DNA from 4 places in the Pseudovibrio sp. Ad5 genome. Region 4 is predicted to be linked to each of the others. Evidence: riboswitches for the same ligand, from Rfam matches in the RefSeq annotation. Region 4 holds a riboswitch; each other region holds the start of a gene.

Region 1 (4,210 bases), on a different contig from region 4:
TCTTCCGCCCCGCCGAAGTTGACCGGATAGGCCTTTGCCTCTTTACTCATGACGGAGAGCGTTGGGTCAGATGCTAATTTGGAGACTGATACAAGTTGTTCTTTGCCCGCAAGTAGCATGGAAAACTGGTCGGTGCACAGGTTCATGGAGACAACTCGCCGGGGTGCCTCCGCCTCGCTCTGGTCCGCTCGTACAACAGCAGGACTGATTGCCAGAGCCATCAGAAACGCCATTTGCATGATCTTTTTGATCTTATTTCGCATTTCGACCTTTTGAAAGGCGTACAGACATTGGAAGGCAGCCCGAGCAGAGCCTTCCCCTGCAAGATGCCGCTCAGCTTTCACCGAGCGGCATACTTAATCAGAAACTGGCAGTAAGACCAGCGTAAACGGAAAGACCCGGTGTCTGATAGTCTTTGATCCGCTCATAATCCTGATCCAGCAAGTTTTCACCGCGGACGTGGAACGTCAGATTCTCAGTGTACTGATAAGCAGCTTTGGCATTGACCAGAACGAAGTCGTCGAGCTCACCGTCATCTTCGATACCGGAGACGTAACTGGTATTGAGGTTGAGGGTCAGCACATCAACGGGCTTGTAAGTTGCCCCGACATTCACATCATGCAGCGGTACACGGCGCAGACGTTTTTTGTCTGGTCCAACAGCCCATGTGTAAGTGTAGGCAGCATTGAAGCTCAGATTGTCGAGAACATCCCAGTTAGCAGACAGCTCCGCACCTTGGCTGCGGGACATGCCGTTGATCTGTACGTATTTATTGGTTGTACGGTCATATCTAATCAAATCTTCAGTCATGATCTGAAAATAGGTTCCTGAAAGTCTAAGTTTATCACCCAACAGATTCTGATCGATACCCAGGTCAAAACTCATGGCAGTTTCAGGTTCAAAATTTGGGTTCCCATATTTTACGTCATACAACTCATAAGATGATGGCGCTCGAAAACCATTCCCGAGGCTTGAATGGATACGCGTATCTTCAAGCAACTGATAGGAAATGGTTCCACGACCAGACCAATAAGCACCGAAATGAGAATGGTAATCCAAGCGAGAAGACACCGAGAGGCTTAGGTCATCTGATGGCTCAACCATTGCTTCAACAAAGCCACCAAAGATACGGCTACTACCATACTCAGTATAGTCTTCATGCATCCAATCGCCACCAAAATTCAAAGTAATTTCGTCTGTCGCTTCAAAGGTATTGAGAACGTCAAACTTGTAACGATCACCTGAGTACTTTTTGGAGAACCCGCCAAAGTATTGGCGCTTTGTATGAATGACCTGAAACGAAGCATCAGTTGTTACTCGATCATCAAACCAAGCAACATCTGCACCAAATTTTCCCATGTACTGATGAAAATCCTGCTCATCACGCCCATCTGGATCAGATCCCCCATCAAACTCGCTGTGACCATCCGTACCGCGTGCAACAAAATATAGGTTCAGAGCCTCTGTGACATCGACTGAACCTTTTGCAGAAAAGGTCAGGTTCTCATAACCGTCCTCATCTGCTGTGTCACTTTTTGGAGTTTGCGCGCTAAACCCATCAGTATGGTAGCGCTGCACATTTACTGCGATATCTGCTGTTTCAGTCGCCGCTTGAAATCCATAGGACGCGTTGACGGTTCCGTAGCTGCCGCCCTCGATGGCCGCATTATGCTTCACGGTGCCCGGCGCAGCGCGTTTGGTGATGATATTGATAACACCCCCCACCGCTTGGCCACCATATAATGCACTGTGCGAGCCTTTTAAGATTTCAATACGCTCAACATCATTAAGTAGGACATGCTCAAGGCGAGCTTCAACTTGCGTACCAGACGGGTCAGCAATATCGACACCATCCAGCAAAATCTTCGTGTAATAACCACTCATTCCACGAATGCGCAAAGCACTTGTTTTACCCGCTCCGCCGTTTTGCGAGAACGAGATACCCGGCAACTTTGTCAGGTATTCAGAGACAAACATAGCGCCGTCGTTCTTTAGGTCTTCTTCGGTCACGACATGTGTTGTGGAGCCGACTTTGCCGGCTTCGGTTTCCGTTCTGTTGGCGATGACGATGATGTCATCAAGCTCTGTCTCGTTTGCGGATGAGATAAGAGTTGAGCTGAAGAGCGCTGAAAGGGCTACGCCGGACTTGAGGGTAGCTGCGATCCAAGATGTGTTACGCACGAGTTTGGTCCATCATTCACAGCATCCATGTCGGATGCCATGCTGTTGATTGCATTGTGCGCCTTTGAAGAAACTTGGTTCTAACCCGTTGAAACAAAGTCAGATTCATCACCACTCAGACGCACTGTGAATGTCACCTGAACGGAATACCGCCCCTTAGCACGCCCCGTACCGTGGGTGAGTGACTGCATCTGGCAGGTCTCCTGGCTTGCGCGTCCTTATTGTTGCTCCGCCTTCCCAACACCGCTTTAAACAGCTGCATCAGTGGCATGTGTGAGCAACAACTCTACGCTTACAGTTGCGGGGGCAGCCACGGCTTTTCCAAATGGACCGTGTTCCCTTTTCATTTTTATCTGATCGACAAAAATACCAAATGCCCGGCTATTGATCAGATTTCAGGGGCTTCCGTCAACTGGCTGAGCGAGGAACTTGATAAAATTCGACCAATTGCCAGCTAAACTCACAGAATTTGCTGGAGAGAGCACATCTCCATATCTTGCGGTGCGACCACTTAAGGCCGCACCTGCTAGGGATGCTTAGGCGGCATCGCTACCTTCTCGTTTGCTTAGCTCATGAAAATCAAAGCACAGCCGAGAATGACGAGGAGTGCGCCGATCCATGCTCCAATGGCAGGGAACTCTTTGGTTTGCCACCATAAAACAGGTAGCATCATGGCTGGTGTGGTTGCTGACAAGGTAGAAACAATGCCAACTTCGCCACCGCTGAGTGCATAGAGGATCAGCGTCATACCGATCCCCATGCCCAGCATGCCGGACAAGGAGGCCAGTGCGACGATCTCTTTGTTGATTGGGTTCGCCAATCTGAATGGACGGCCCGGCAGGTAAAACAACACCAGCAAACCAAAGGCTGCAATGGTGCAGCGCATAAGAGAAATCGCAACAGGATCTGCTCCACTTTCCATAACGGGGCGAATGATGATTGACCCTACTGATTGGGAAAGTGCGGCCAACGTGCCAAAGAGGATACCAATGGCAACAGGACCTCTAATCGCCTCCCATTTATGGAGCTGGTCTTTGCGCTTTCCAAACGCAATGGAGAGAATAACGCCCACTAAAACGAATAAGATACCAACAAGCGCCTGAAATGACAGTTCCTCTGACAGAAACAACCAACCGAGAAGCGCTGAGATGGGTGCGTTCATGGAAAACAGGATGGCTGTGCGGCGCGGTCCCATACGGTTGAGCGTGAGGAACAGCAATGTGTCCCCCATGAAGATGCCGACAAAGCCAGAGAGAAAGATGAGAGAAGCGTGGCTTGAATCAACCGTATTCCATGTGCCTGTTGCAATGACATAGATACCCAGAAACACCACAACAAACCACATACGCACACAGTTGAAGCCAATGGCTCCAAGGTGTGCTGCAGGTTTTGCTGAAATGAGACCACCAATAGCCCAGGTGGCAGCGGCACCGAGCGCGGCAACTTCAAATAAAAACATGGGGTGACCTAACCGACGAAACTACGGCACGACGCAGTTTGTTTATAAAAGCCAACCAGCTCTACTGCTCTTGGATTTGCCGCGCAAGCGCAGTCTGGTGAATTTTAGAACAGACCAACAGCTATTCAGGCAATAATATTTCACATCTCAGCAAAAACACAGATGAGCACCGTTAACTAAGTTAGTTTCAAGTGCCCTACCTCAATCTTGAACTTTGCAGGTGCATTCGGTAGAGATTCTACGTAGAGATTACATTGCTGTTCCTGCCTGATTTGCGTTTTTGACGCTCTCTCCGGCTCATTTGATTACACGTTCTAATCTGGAGATTTTCCATGAAAGATATTGAAATTGCCCGCGCAGCAGACATGAAACCCATTGCGCGCATCGCTCAAAATCTGAAGATCCCGGAGGACGCTCTTGAACCTTATGGCCGGTTTAAAGCCAAGGTTAATCTGGATGAGATGCCTGAGCTGAGCAGTAATCCATATGGAAAACTCATACTTGTCACAGCAGTCTCTCCAACTCCGGCTGGGGAAGGCAAAACCACGACAACCGTAGGACTTGGTGATG
Region 2 (4,210 bases), on a different contig from region 4:
CAATCAACAGACGATCGCCAAAGCCTTTGGAAACGCCTTGAACGTCGATAACATTGTTACCCAGACGCTCACCAACAGGGATCAGGATCTGCTCAATTGAAGGCATACGCTCTTCTTGAGCAGTCAACAGCGCATCATAAGCATTGATACGCGCTTTTGACTTGGTCTGACGGCCCTTCGGCGTCATGCCCATCCATTCCTGCTCACGCTTGATAGCGCGGGAACGAGCCATGTTCTCACGGCCTTCCTGCTCCATGCGCTTAGTTTTCTGACCAAGGTAAGTGGAGTAGTTGCCTTCATAAGGAATGCCCTGACCGCGGTCGAGTTCCAGAATCCAGCCAGTCACGTTGTCAAGGAAGTAGCGATCGTGGGTAATGATCAGCACTGAACCCTTAAACTCACGCAGATGGCGTTCCAGCCAGTGCACGGTCTCAGCGTCAAGGTGGTTGGTTGGTTCGTCAAGCAGCATCAGGTCAGGCTCGGACAAGAGCAGCTGACACAACGCGATACGGCGACGCTCACCACCAGAAAGGTTATTTACAGGAGAGTCGGATGGAGGGCAGCGAAGCGCTTCCATTGCCATCTCAACCTGGCTTTCCAGATTCCACAGATCTTGCGCATCAATGATGTCCTGCAGCTGAGCACCTTCATCGGCTGTCTCATCTGAGTAGTTCATCATCAGTTCGTTATAACGATCCAGAAGTGCCTGCTTGTGCGCAACGCCTTCCATCACGTTTTCAAGGACGGTCTTGTCCTCATTCAGCTTTGGTTCCTGCGGCAGGTAGCCAACCTTGGCACCTTCTGCAGCCCATGCCTCACCGGTGTACTCTTTATCAAGACCAGCCATGATCTTCAAAAGAGTAGACTTACCTGCACCGTTTGGACCAAGGATACCGATTTTCGCATCCGGGTAGAAAGACAGGTGAATATTGTCGAGTACTTTTTTTGCACCGTAGGCCTTGGAGACCCCGTGCATGTGATAGATGAACTGGCGCGCCATGGACTGCCTGCATCTCCTGATCTGTGTAAACAATGAAATCTCTGGAGAGCACTCATAGTGGAAGCAGCGCCAAGGGGCAATCCATAACACTTCAGCGATGATCAAATCCGTCGCTTTTTCTCCTCAAACGGAGAATTTCACGACAACACCTGGTCACTTCCACGCAAGAAAAAGGGCAGCAGGTTTACACTGCCGCCCCAATAACAAACAAACTCGTGAAAACTTACGCAAGCTTCAACTGCGGAACCACTGTCAGGTTCCGAACAATCGCATTGTCTTCAACGGCCTTGAGCCCCTTCACAGCAATGAAGGTGACCAATGGCTCACACGCAACAATTGCCAGATAAGACAGAGCAAACTGCGCCCATGCCGTAAACGGCGTAGCAACGTCCCCAATCATCAACCAGAAGCCAACCATGCCGGTCACGCCAGCATAATACATCGCATCCAACTTCAGAATCTGCGCAAAGCTCACACGCTTGGTCAGTTCCTTGGAAAACAGCTCACGGCCACTCAGGTAGTGAACGGCAATCAGCGGCAACATCAAAGACAGGCTGTTGACGCCAAGGTGGTACATGTCCTGCGGATCAAAAGCGAGCGCCTGAAACAGCAAGCCAATGGCAAACCCAAGCAGAACAGGGGTAAACCCGAGCGTCAGATACATCGCCATCGCACCAACGAAGTGAAGTTCTGATGCTCCAACAGACATATGGAAGCTCTGCATGAAAATGGAGAAGAAAACCGCAGCCAATAGCGTTTTCAGTGGTGTGAATGGCTCTTTCAGGAATTCGGAGATCTGCTCTTTGCAGCCCCAGACAATAACGCCAACGGCCCCTGCATTGGCAGCAATAACCTTGGCGGCGGAAACGTAACCCGGTTCAATATGCATTTAATATGCTCCTCTTCGCACCCTCCGTGCGGTCATGAGTTTATGTCGTGTCGGGCAGGTTTCCTGGCTTATGGCTTTTGCGTCCTCCGCCTTCCCAGAGATCATCTCCAGTGGCTTTTATGAAGAAGGCACCACGTAACAGTTGCGGGGGCAGCTGCGGTTCGGGCCCATCTTTGGTCATCCCTACCGCATTCCCTTTTCATCCAAGAAGCTTGGCTTCTACAGAACCCAACAGCGGGAATATCCTAAATTACAAGAGAAGACACAACTAGAAATAAGAGGTAGTTGGAATAAGCAACAATCAGAGGGATGCAACGGCCTTCGTAACCCGCCAGAGCTGCAGGCAAAAAAAGAGGCGTGTACCCGTTGGTACACGCCTTTAAGAAAGTTGACACTCCCCCATCCGAGTGCCAGCCGAAGCTGTATTTAGAAATATCAGAGTGCCCCACCTCTTCATTGATCTTCATCAAAATAAATAAAATTACCTCAGAAACATCGGATATTATTCAACATTACAAAAGCACTCAGATTTTCAATCGATTAAAACTAGAATAGATCAAATATATCTCGTGCATCTTGCAACGAAAGTCTCAGTATTTTCTATTAGTTCTTGCTATAAGTTCTCTCCGAAGGTGCCTGCCACGAATATTTCCTTAGCCAATGCTCCTCAGGAGAAATCACAAAGCTCCAGGAGTTCTGCTGCTCTCCAGAATCATCAGGAGTTGAATCCGGTGTCTGAATGGAAGCATTTTGGCTGGCAGAAATCTGGATTTTAAGCACCCCCTCACCTTTTCCAGCAAGCTTCAGCAAGCCAAGATCACTGTGAGATCGTCCAAGAAAAATCTGGGGTGCTGTTCCTATCCTCTCCCAGATAGTTCGGGCAAGATCTGTTGAAGACATCGGCGCTACGTGGGGAGTAACCTCGATAACCCGAAATCTCGGAAGTCCATAATTCAACTCCGCCATTGTGCGGTCTACTTCATGATCTCCAAAGCTTAAAACCCAAATCTGAAAGTGATGCTCTTTTAAAAAGCCCACCAGCTCTTTCAGAGGCTGAAAAGCGAACTCTCTATACGTTGCGCCAACAGCCTTCGGCCCGTGTAATGACAGATGAGCACGTACACTCTCAGAATAAACAGCAAAGCTTCCAAAACTGTCGCCAGCTTCAGGTGGCGTCACTTCATTGTCTGCGCCAGCCAGCGCGTCACTCCATAAAGCCCCATCGCCAACCAAAACAGCAACACGGTCATCGAGTTTCACATATTCAGGGCTCCCAGCCCGAGCCATACGCTCAATGCTTTCTACGATACCATGGCGTGCTGTGGTTGAGCTCCAACTCGGCAAGATGTTATCTCGCTCACCACCAGTTGGCTGCAAAACCGAAACCGCTGAGTATAAAAACAAGCTGGACCACTGCATCGTTCAAGACCACCTGAAAGTTGTTTCAGCAAGATGGTGAACTACAATGCACATCAATTGCCCATAAAAAATGAACTAAATGCTCTCGTGAAAAGAGAAGAGAATCATAATTGACAGCCCGTCCCTCTTTCCTCTCAACTTGAAGATAAATACGAGTATTCACGTATATAAAGAATTTCACTCAACGAAACATTTACTTACAATTTTCATAAATTTGCTTTGGACGTGTCAGATAAACGTCATATGCACCGCACTTTTCGATACTTTTTAGAATTAAACCCGGTTCATCCCTAGAATTCTTAATAAATGCGCAATAATTTCAAACAATTATGCCGAGGAATTTCCTGGGGTACCCAAATGCATTTTCGAGCCCTCTTACTTCCTGTATTGCTCCTTTTCGTTTTAATTGGTTTATCGATACACTTCATGTCAGCGTCATCGTATGCGTCGATTTTCGATCCTGCGACAGGTGGCCTGCACAATCAGCTCAATCAAGCTGAACTGCTCACTCAGCAGCAGAACCTATGGACCATATTGTCTGTTGGATTGTTCGCGCTTGGTGTTCTTGGAATACTTATTGTCTATTCCAGCCTGTTTATTCAGGAGCGTATGCGGGCGACGCGTTTTTTCAACCGTGCCCTTCTCCTCATCATCATCAGTTCAGCAGCATGCCTGCTCATCGACACAACGCTGAACTTGCCTGATGTAACGGCACAATTGATCCTCTGGCAGTCTCAAGTGGAATTCAGACCACAGGGGGACATCCACGCCGCTGCAATCCACGCAGCAATGGCAGCGATGATCGCAGTTCTGGCTTATCTGCCTCTATCCCATCAGCTGACACTGCGTGCGACGATCATTCTCGCACTCTCAATCGGCGGGGTCATCTACCCTGCCTACCT
Region 3 (4,210 bases), on a different contig from region 4:
CAGCGCAGCCTGCACACTGTGCTTGTCCAGCCCCGCAAGGCCGATCACAACAAGTTTGGAGTGGCTTTCACTGCCAGCCGCAAACCAGGCCTCCACACGCGGCCCAACCGCCTGCACCAGCACCGGCGCGGCCTTGCCCTCAACCACCACACTGCCCTTAATGCGCAACACACCAGAAACCTTCATGGCCGCTTCCACCTGTGCCTTCACCTCATCAATTGAAGCAAACCGGCGGGTTGGCAGTACAAAACTCTCAAAATCATCATGAGAATGATCGTGATGATGATGGTGGTCGTGGTCGTGGTCGTGGTCGTGGTCGTGGTCGTGAGCATGCTGCGCTTCATGGTGAGAAAGACGCAAGTCCATATCATCTTCGGCCCCGGCATCACGCCCAAGCAGAACATCCAGCGCCAGCTCGCCATGAGAGGCAGCCACAATCTCAACCCCATCACGCACCCGGCCACGGATCGTCTGCTTGACAGCCGCCAGCTCTGCCTCGCTCAAAAGGTCCGCTTTGGAAAGCACAACAAGGTCAGCACAGGTCAGCTGATCCGCAAAAAGCTCTTCCACCGGGCTTTCATGGTCCAGCGCATCATCCGCTGCCCGCTGTGCAGCAACAGCCTCTTCATCGCAGGCCACTTTGCCAGCAGCAACAGCCGGTGCATCTACCACGGTCACCACACTGTCAACGGTCACACGTGGCTTGACAGAAGGCCAGTTGAACGCCCGCACCAACGGCTGTGGCAGAGCAAGGCCAGAGGTTTCAATCACAACCACATCCGGCACCTGCTCGCGCTCCAGAAGCATCTCCATGGTCGGCAGAAAATCATCAGCTACCGTGCAGCAAATGCAGCCATTGGCCAGCTCCACCACTTCATCAGCAGAACAGTCCGGGTCAGCACAGCCATTCACCAGTGAGCCATCAAAACCCATCTCGCCGAACTCATTGACGATCAGCGCTATGCGCTTGTTCTGTGCCTTCATCAGCAGGTTACGCACCAGCGTTGTTTTTCCGGCCCCCAGAAAACCAGTGATAATGACAGCAGGGATTTTTTTAGAAGGTGCAGCAAAAGAAACAGTCATAGGGAAATCTCCGGTAAAACAGCAGGCTTCAGCTGCAAAGGCTGCCCAGCAGCCACAAACATCACAAAATGGCAGAGGTCGGCGATACGCTGGTTCAGGCGGCCAGCTTCATCTCGAAAGGCGCGGGCCATGGCGTTTTCAGGCACAATGCCCATGCCCACTTCATTGCCAACAAACACAACAGGGCACGGCAAAGAGCTAAGAACCGCCTCAAGCCGCTCAAGCTCCACGGTCCAGTCCCGCGACCCGTGCATAAGGTTGGAAAGCCAAAGCGTCAGACAATCAACGAGGATCGCACGATCGCTGCTGGCATGCGTTTCCAGCACGCGCACAAGCTCCAGCGGCTCCTCAACAGTGTCCCAAAGGTCGCCCCGCTGCATCTTATGATGCGCGATACGCTCCTCCATTTCACCGTCAAAGGCCTGGCCTGTCGCGATATAAGTCGGGCGTCGCCCGCTGCTTATAACCAGCTTTTCCGCATATGCGCTTTTCCCGGAACGAGCTCCACCCGTAACCAGGCAATGGCGAACACCAAGGTCGCCTCTCTGTTCAGCCATCTGGGTTAGCTGGTCAGCAAGCGCAAAGAAGCCGGGGCTTCAGTCAAAGAATATGAAAGTACAGCAACTGTCTCGCACGGAGACAGGAAAATATGCGTCATGAGCACCTCTCGCCGTCCACCCGACAGCAGTCCTATGTCAAATCATATCTCCAGCCGGTCTCCTGGCTTGCGGCTCAACCGACCATAGCCCCTTCCCAGCCCTTAAAAGGCCAGTGGGATTTTCGCTAAGGTCTCACCGCTCACAGTTGCGGGGGCAGCTGCGGCTTGTCTCCATAATATATGGAACCGCATTCCCGTTTAATCTTGTCATTCCAAAGCCTGAGCCGGAACAAAAAGAAACTGGAGTTCTGGCCTTAAGTGTGGGGCGCAATCAGCTCTCCTGTCAATTGTCTTTGTGAGGATTCCAACATCACCGGAAAATCAAACCCGCAAAATCCGCGGTTTTTGGAGATTTCTGGCTAACCCCCTTGGATATCTCAATAAAAAAATAGAGAAACTGTCCACAAATCGAAAAATACGCAAAAAACGACTTGGCAAACACAACATGCCTCTGTAAAAGCCTCCTCACGCAAACGGCGAGGCAAACTCGCAAGGGTGTCATGATCCCCGGTAGCTCAGTGGTAGAGCAAGCGGCTGTTAACCGCTTGGTCGCTGGTTCGAATCCGGCCCGGGGAGCCATCCTTTTTCGTTTGCAGCCATACGGCAAGATCATCGTGATCCCCGGTAGCTCAGTGGTAGAGCAAGCGGCTGTTAACCGCTTGGTCGCTGGTTCGAATCCGGCCCGGGGAGCCACTTCTTTTATCGATCGCCGCCAATGGCAACATAGTATGATCCCCGGTAGCTCAGTGGTAGAGCAAGCGGCTGTTAACCGCTTGGTCGCTGGTTCGAATCCGGCCCGGGGAGCCATACTTCTCTCTTTATCCTCCCCTTCTTCTTAAAACAGCTCTTCTCTTCACAAAACACGTGCGTGCGCGTCTATCCAGAAAACAAGAAAAATGATGGGTAGAAAACCATGTTCACGCGAAGCGAAGGTGCAGCACTATCAAGTGCCGCTGGCCGAAGACATAAAGTCCATTTGGGTAGAACTCTCTTCCGCACAAAAGCGGAGGCGTTCCATTTTGCGCTAAAACTCACCCTGATCCTGCACATGGCCACCCACTGACGCAGCTCTGGCTCCTTCAATTTTCAGGGAGTTCATAAGTTGGGAGAGCTGTGCATATCAGCAACGAGCTCAAATACCGCCTAATGGCCCTTGGCACCCATAAAAAATTGGCCGAAATGAAGCGCTGTTCTTTCAAAAGCTTAGCTCATGCGGAAAAATACTAGATTTTTTTGCCATATGCACAAACTGCGATCTACATCACAGTTCTATCCAAATCCTATAGCAAATCAACACAATGAAAATTTTACATAATAGCATTTAAATAACCTGAAAGTATAAATACGCGAAACATAATTTATATACAATTATTATGGCATAGATACTCTAAGTAAATGCGTATACCTCTAATATATCTAGTGCATATTATCATAATCACTACTAAGTGATGACTAGTGAAGTGCACATAATAAGGCGCCCCCTCTGGGAAAGTTGCTGCGTAAAAGTCAGGGAGCCATAAATGAGTAGTCTGTTGCCATCCTGCGGTCTGCCGCAAACCTTCAAGTTGCATCTCACAAGATCAGGGTTTCTTGCCGCCTGCATCGCTGCGCCACTCGCTTTGGCTGCGCCTTCGCACGCAGAAACGCCCCCCGCCTCCGCGCCTGCCACAACATCAGGCCCTCAGCTCATCGAAAAATCCGACAATGGCAACACCTACGCCATGCCAGAGGATTATCTGGCCGTCACCGTTGCTCCGCCCTCCAAAACTCCCTACGCCGATCCATTAGAGAGTGATTTGTCCATCTGGGTTGGTGAGGTGGAAATTGAGGGCCGCAAGACCCTGTGGGTCGAGTTGATCGATACCCACGGCGAGGTCATTTACAATTCCGAGGTCCAGCAAAACGAGACGCATCTGCTGCCAGATGGCAGAGCCATTGCCGTCACCGTGATGCAACCTGCCACTCACAACAAAGCACTGCAGTCTGCCAGCCTGAAGAAAGACCAGTCCCGCGTGCCAACTGATGAGCGCTTTGTCATCACCCGCAAGGAAGCTTTTGCCCCGGCGCTGGATACGCAGGTGAACCTGCTGGAAGTGCAGCCCGTCCCGAAGGAAGTCCATAACTCCTTCATGCTACGCGCAGGTGAGAACGGCGAGATCCTCTGGAAAGCCACCAAGGATGCCATCACCTGGCTGGAAAGCAGATCCTGACGAAGACTGGACTGCGCGCAAATCGATACTCTCTCAAATCGCATTTAGCGCACTCATTCGAAAGCCACGCACCCCGTGAGCAATTTTGTTCTCATGCGCAATTGCAAAGAGAATAATATCCTAGTCTGACGCACCCTTTGGCAGCCCATTTCTTGTTCTCGTGAGGTCAGCACAGTAGCGTGGTCTCAAAAGGGGTAAACACCCGCATTCTGATTTTTGGTCATACGAATTATTTGAGAGAAACTATGGATACGCGCGC
Region 4 (4,210 bases):
TCGCCACCCCAATCACCAGCAGCGTTGCCCCAAGAGCACCCAGAAACGCCAGCAAAGGTACGGTGAGCATCCCCAAAAACAGCCCCGTATGCAGCAGAGCCAACACCGCCCCAAACGCGCCACCAGCTGAAATGCCGATCAAATGCGGGTCAGCTAGCGGGTTGCGGGTGACGGATTGAAGGCAAGCTCCCACGATGGAAAGCCCGGCCCCCACCATGATCGCCAGCAGCGCACGGGGCAGGCGGATCTCCCAGAGAATGCTCTCCCGCCCCAGCGACCAGCTCGGCTCAACCGTGCCCGGCACCAGTTTGTTGGCAAGAACACCCCATACAGTCTCCATGGAAATGGAAACCGCCCCAACGGAGACCGCAAGGCAGACAGAAAGAACCAGCGCAGCCAATCCCACGCAGCAAATCTGCAGCAAATGATGAGAAGAGCCCTCTTTGGGGGCTACAACAACGCCGGTTCCTTCGCTCATTGTTAGTTACCCCAGAATGCGGTTGCGAGTTTCTTGATCGCCTTGATGTTCCGTGGTCCCGGAGTTGCTTCAGCATATTCCAGCGTCACGAACCGGTCATTCTTCACCGCATCCATATCCGCAAAGGCGGGGTTGTTGAGCATGAACTCACGCTTCTGCGCAGCAGTCACTTCGCCGTAGTTGATAATCACGATCACTTCCGGGTTGGTCTCAACCACAGCCTCCCAGTTCACGCGCACCCAGCTCTTATCCAATGTATCCGTCACGTTGGTGCCGCCAGCAGCCTCAATCAGCGCGGTTGGCATCCCATAACGACCAGCAGTGAACGGAGAATCTTCACCTCCGTCATAAACAAACACACGCAGAGGTGTGTCAGCAGCCTTCAAGCCAGCTTTGAACTGCGCAAGGTCTTCGCGATAAGCCTGCACCAACGCTTCCGCCCGCTCTTCAACATCAAAGATGCGGCCAAGGTTCAAAAGATCATTGTACATGTCATCCATGGAAACCTTTGGCTTCTCGCCAATATGGATGCAGCTCTCGGTCAGCTCGTACACCTTGATACCGAACGGCTCCAGCGTCTCCGGTGTGAGCTCGCCACCAACCCTCATACCATAATTCCAACCTGCAAAAAAGAAATCCGCGTCAGCACCAATTAGGATTTCTTTGTTCGGATACTTTGGGGCAAGCTCCGGCAGCACAGCCACTTGATCCGTGAGCTCTTCATCCAGCGTCTTCCACCCAGAAATACCGGTGTAGCCCACCATGTTGTCCTGCAACTCCAGTGCCAGCATCATTTCTGTGAGGTTGGAGTCATGCGATACCGCCCGCTGCGGCACGCCATCAAATTCGACAGTGCGGTTACAGCTCTTGACGGAAACCTCTGCCAGCGCAGCGGAAGAGGAAAGCAGCGCCGCAGCCAGCGCCAAACCAAGTTTTTTCATGAAAAAGTACCCTTAAGAATGCAGATCAAATGTCAGAAGAGAGTGTTGTCGGTCCACCAGCTGTTCGCGCGTTGTGCGCACCTGAAAAGCCTTGGAAACCAAAGCGGGAGAGAGGATCTGCTCCGGCACCCCAAATCCAAGCATTTGCCCGTGGTCCAGCAACAGGATCTGGTCACACACCTCAGCTGCCATGTTCAGGTCATGCAGGCTGGTGATGATCGTCAGATCCAGCTCTTCAATGAGCTTCAGAATTTCTAGCTGATGGCGAATGTCGAGATGGTTGGTCGGCTCATCCAAAATGAGCAGCTCTGGCTCCTGCGCCAACGCCCGCGCCACCATAACCCGCTGCCGCTCTCCGCCAGAAAGCGTGCCAAACAACCGTCCGGCCAAGGCATCCAGCTGCAAAGCGCGGATCGCACGGTCCACCACCTGCCGGTCTCGTTCTCCGGAAGCTGCTAACCCACTGCGATACGGCGTGCGTCCCAGCTCCACAATCTCACGCACCCTCAGCGCAAAATCCGTCGGCTGCTCTTGCAATACCGCTGCCACCCGCTGTGCCGTGATCTTGGCGGAGAGGGACCAGATGTCATCACCGCCAACGCAAATCTGCCCGCTCATCGGCTTGTTGAACCGATAGAGCAGCCGCAACAACGTAGACTTGCCAGCCCCGTTCGCGCCAACCACGCCAAGCACTTGCCCCGCAGCCAACTCAAAACTCAGTGGCTGTAACACCAACGAACTCTTCCGATCAGGCGCCCACGAAACATCGCACACAGAAACAAAAACCGCGCTCATGCCAAAGCACCCGTGCGCAGCTCAGCCCCAATCGGGCAGCCAACGGTGCCCAAATGATGAGAAACAAGATCAAGCATCGTACCAACCCACCCGAGTGAAACGCTACACATCATCAATGTAACGTTATAACGTTACATTGATTGTCGAATCCTGAGGCAAAAGTCAAGCACACACGCGCGTCGACCATCAGCGGTTCGCAAAACGATCCGGGATAAAGTTTAAGTCTTGAGGAAACAGGTAACATAACGCCCTCCGCGCAACGGCAGGGGCAAACAGAAACCGGATATGTGAGAGGCTTGCGCCAATGCAACCATTATGGCCTCCTCCGGGACGCCCCGCCCGGGTTGAAGTGAAACATAATGGCAGGTCTCCTGACTCGCGGGTCTGTGCTCAGCCAGCCTTCCCGGATCTCTCCAGTGGCATGCTTGGCGTCGCTCGCCGCTTACAGTTGCGGGGGCAGTCACGGAATTAGCGCCTGTTGGCTACACTTCACCGTGTTCCCTTTTAATCCCGAGGCCTTTCGCACCTCAGAAACCATAGGCCCGCATACTGAATTTTGCAGACCTCAATTGCAAGCGCTTTCGAGAATAGACCTGAGGTGCTGTTGATAGCAATTGCCAGCAACTCACTTGAAACACTCAAATACTTTCGCAAAACCATCCCAAGTTTTCCATGAGTTTCACTTGTGACAACGCCTTGCTAGGCTCTTGGCAATGACCAAACAGAGATTGCTTGAATTCACCAACTTTGACCATCCGGATAGCAATAAGTGAAAAGAGATGAAAACAGTCATTAAAAAGACTTCGATAATCTTGAGTGTCTTCGCTGTCTGTTTTGCAGTTTCGGGATGTTTATTGATTGGACCTCTCCTGCCGACACCTGGACATACGGAGATTGTGAAAATCGATTCATCAATGACGAACCAGGAGCTTTCTCGCAAGTTGCTTGCTATCTTTAGAAATCACGGTATAGCCCCCTGCACAATGTCAAGCCCCGCATACCATAGCAAAGTCCGTCACTCAGTTGATGAAAGGCCGCCGAATGGCTGTATTTGGGGAGGCTTTCGTCATCCAAGTCAGCCACAAGTAAATGCTGATGATGCAACTATAATCATCGGAAGTTTCCCAGAGTACAATAATAATGGGATAGGCCAATCAGCGAGATTTCGAAGACTCAGTAACAACGAGTTGGAGGTTACGGTAAAAGGACAAGGTGCGTACTATAGGAAGCTCCCAAACAAAAAAATCGCTCAAAAATTTGCCCGGATTATCAAAGAAAACCTGCAATAACAGCACACCCCACCGTCTTCCCGGACAAGCGCAGCGCAGATCCGAGATCCAGAGCCAAATGCTCAGGTGCTCCTAGCTCCTTCGCAACCCGTTCTTGGTAATCTCACCATGCATCCAGTGGGTGTCACTCTGTACGTGATCTGCGCGCACATACTTGGCCATATGTGTTGCCATGTCAGCCTCTTGGAAAGCCTCAGTGGTTCGCACGACAAAGCCCTCCTGCTTGCTCAGGTTGAGCCCGTTCAGCACTCTGTCAACGCTTGCTTGAGTGAAAACGCCCCTGTGCAACACCGGAACAGGAGCAATGCCCAGCTCTGAGAAACGGTCCAGCGTCGCATCCCAACTCTGTGTGACGCCGCCAACAATCCATGCAAAACCTAGAAAGTAAGTAGGCAACCTGTCATAAGCGACGGAATGACGGGCAAACAGATACTCACCGACGATCCGCTCATCCTCAGCAAGACACGGCGAAACACCTGCCGCAAAAGCTTTCATCCAATCACGGGATGGATGATACCCACTGTCAGGGCTACGCGCATGGCATCCACTCTGCAGGATAGTCGTATTCTCGCCGTCCATCTTCTCGGTAAAGACGACCTCTGCTGCGCTTTCCAGAACCGCCAAATCCCGCAGGATCTTGTCATCGCTCATTACACCGGGAGAGCTGGGTAAGTGATAGGTGCGGCCATACTTCTTCATCGATCCCG

The links. Region 4 has a riboswitch for cobalamin ahead of PsAD5_RS26460 (ABC transporter ATP-binding protein). Riboswitches for the same ligand answer to the same signal wherever they lie in the genome.
Region 1: it holds a riboswitch for cobalamin, as region 4 does, so the genes downstream of both, PsAD5_RS09220 (TonB-dependent receptor plug domain-containing protein) here and PsAD5_RS26460 (ABC transporter ATP-binding protein) in region 4, are expected to answer to the same signal.
Region 2: it holds a riboswitch for cobalamin, as region 4 does, so the genes downstream of both, PsAD5_RS23815 (energy-coupling factor ABC transporter permease) here and PsAD5_RS26460 (ABC transporter ATP-binding protein) in region 4, are expected to answer to the same signal.
Region 3: it holds a riboswitch for cobalamin, as region 4 does, so the genes downstream of both, cobU (bifunctional adenosylcobinamide kinase/adenosylcobinamide-phosphate guanylyltransferase) here and PsAD5_RS26460 (ABC transporter ATP-binding protein) in region 4, are expected to answer to the same signal.

What each region holds. Positions count from the first base shown of each region.
Region 1 is NZ_LMCH01000015.1:95,265-99,474, reverse strand. Features, by position in the region: gene PsAD5_RS09225 (ABC transporter substrate-binding protein) at 1-263, opposite strand, end outside; gene PsAD5_RS09220 (TonB-dependent receptor plug domain-containing protein) at 361-2,181, opposite strand; cobalamin riboswitch at 2,358-2,570, opposite strand; gene PsAD5_RS09215 (DMT family transporter) at 2,747-3,640, opposite strand; gene PsAD5_RS09210 (formate--tetrahydrofolate ligase) at 3,973-4,210, shown strand, end outside.
Region 2 is NZ_LMCH01000065.1:141,559-145,768, forward strand. Features, by position in the region: gene ettA (energy-dependent translational throttle protein EttA) at 1-1,000, opposite strand, end outside; gene PsAD5_RS23815 (energy-coupling factor ABC transporter permease) at 1,224-1,889, opposite strand; cobalamin riboswitch at 1,926-2,136, opposite strand; gene PsAD5_RS23825 (hypothetical protein) at 2,493-3,308, opposite strand; gene PsAD5_RS23830 (EAL domain-containing protein) at 3,735-4,210, shown strand, end outside.
Region 3 is NZ_LMCH01000025.1:92,363-96,572, reverse strand. Features, by position in the region: gene cobW (cobalamin biosynthesis protein CobW) at 1-1,083, opposite strand, end outside; gene cobU (bifunctional adenosylcobinamide kinase/adenosylcobinamide-phosphate guanylyltransferase) at 1,080-1,640, opposite strand; cobalamin riboswitch at 1,777-1,985, opposite strand; tRNA gene PsAD5_RS12710 (tRNA-Asn) at 2,246-2,320, shown strand; tRNA gene PsAD5_RS12705 (tRNA-Asn) at 2,360-2,434, shown strand; tRNA gene PsAD5_RS12700 (tRNA-Asn) at 2,474-2,548, shown strand; gene PsAD5_RS12695 (hypothetical protein) at 3,262-3,951, shown strand; gene PsAD5_RS12690 (cysteine synthase A) at 4,197-4,210, shown strand, end outside.
Region 4 is NZ_LMCH01000066.1:291,344-295,553, reverse strand. Features, by position in the region: gene PsAD5_RS26470 (FecCD family ABC transporter permease) at 1-478, opposite strand, end outside; gene PsAD5_RS26465 (ABC transporter substrate-binding protein) at 481-1,419, opposite strand; gene PsAD5_RS26460 (ABC transporter ATP-binding protein) at 1,432-2,214, opposite strand; cobalamin riboswitch at 2,559-2,768, opposite strand; gene PsAD5_RS26450 (RNA ligase family protein) at 3,576-4,202, opposite strand.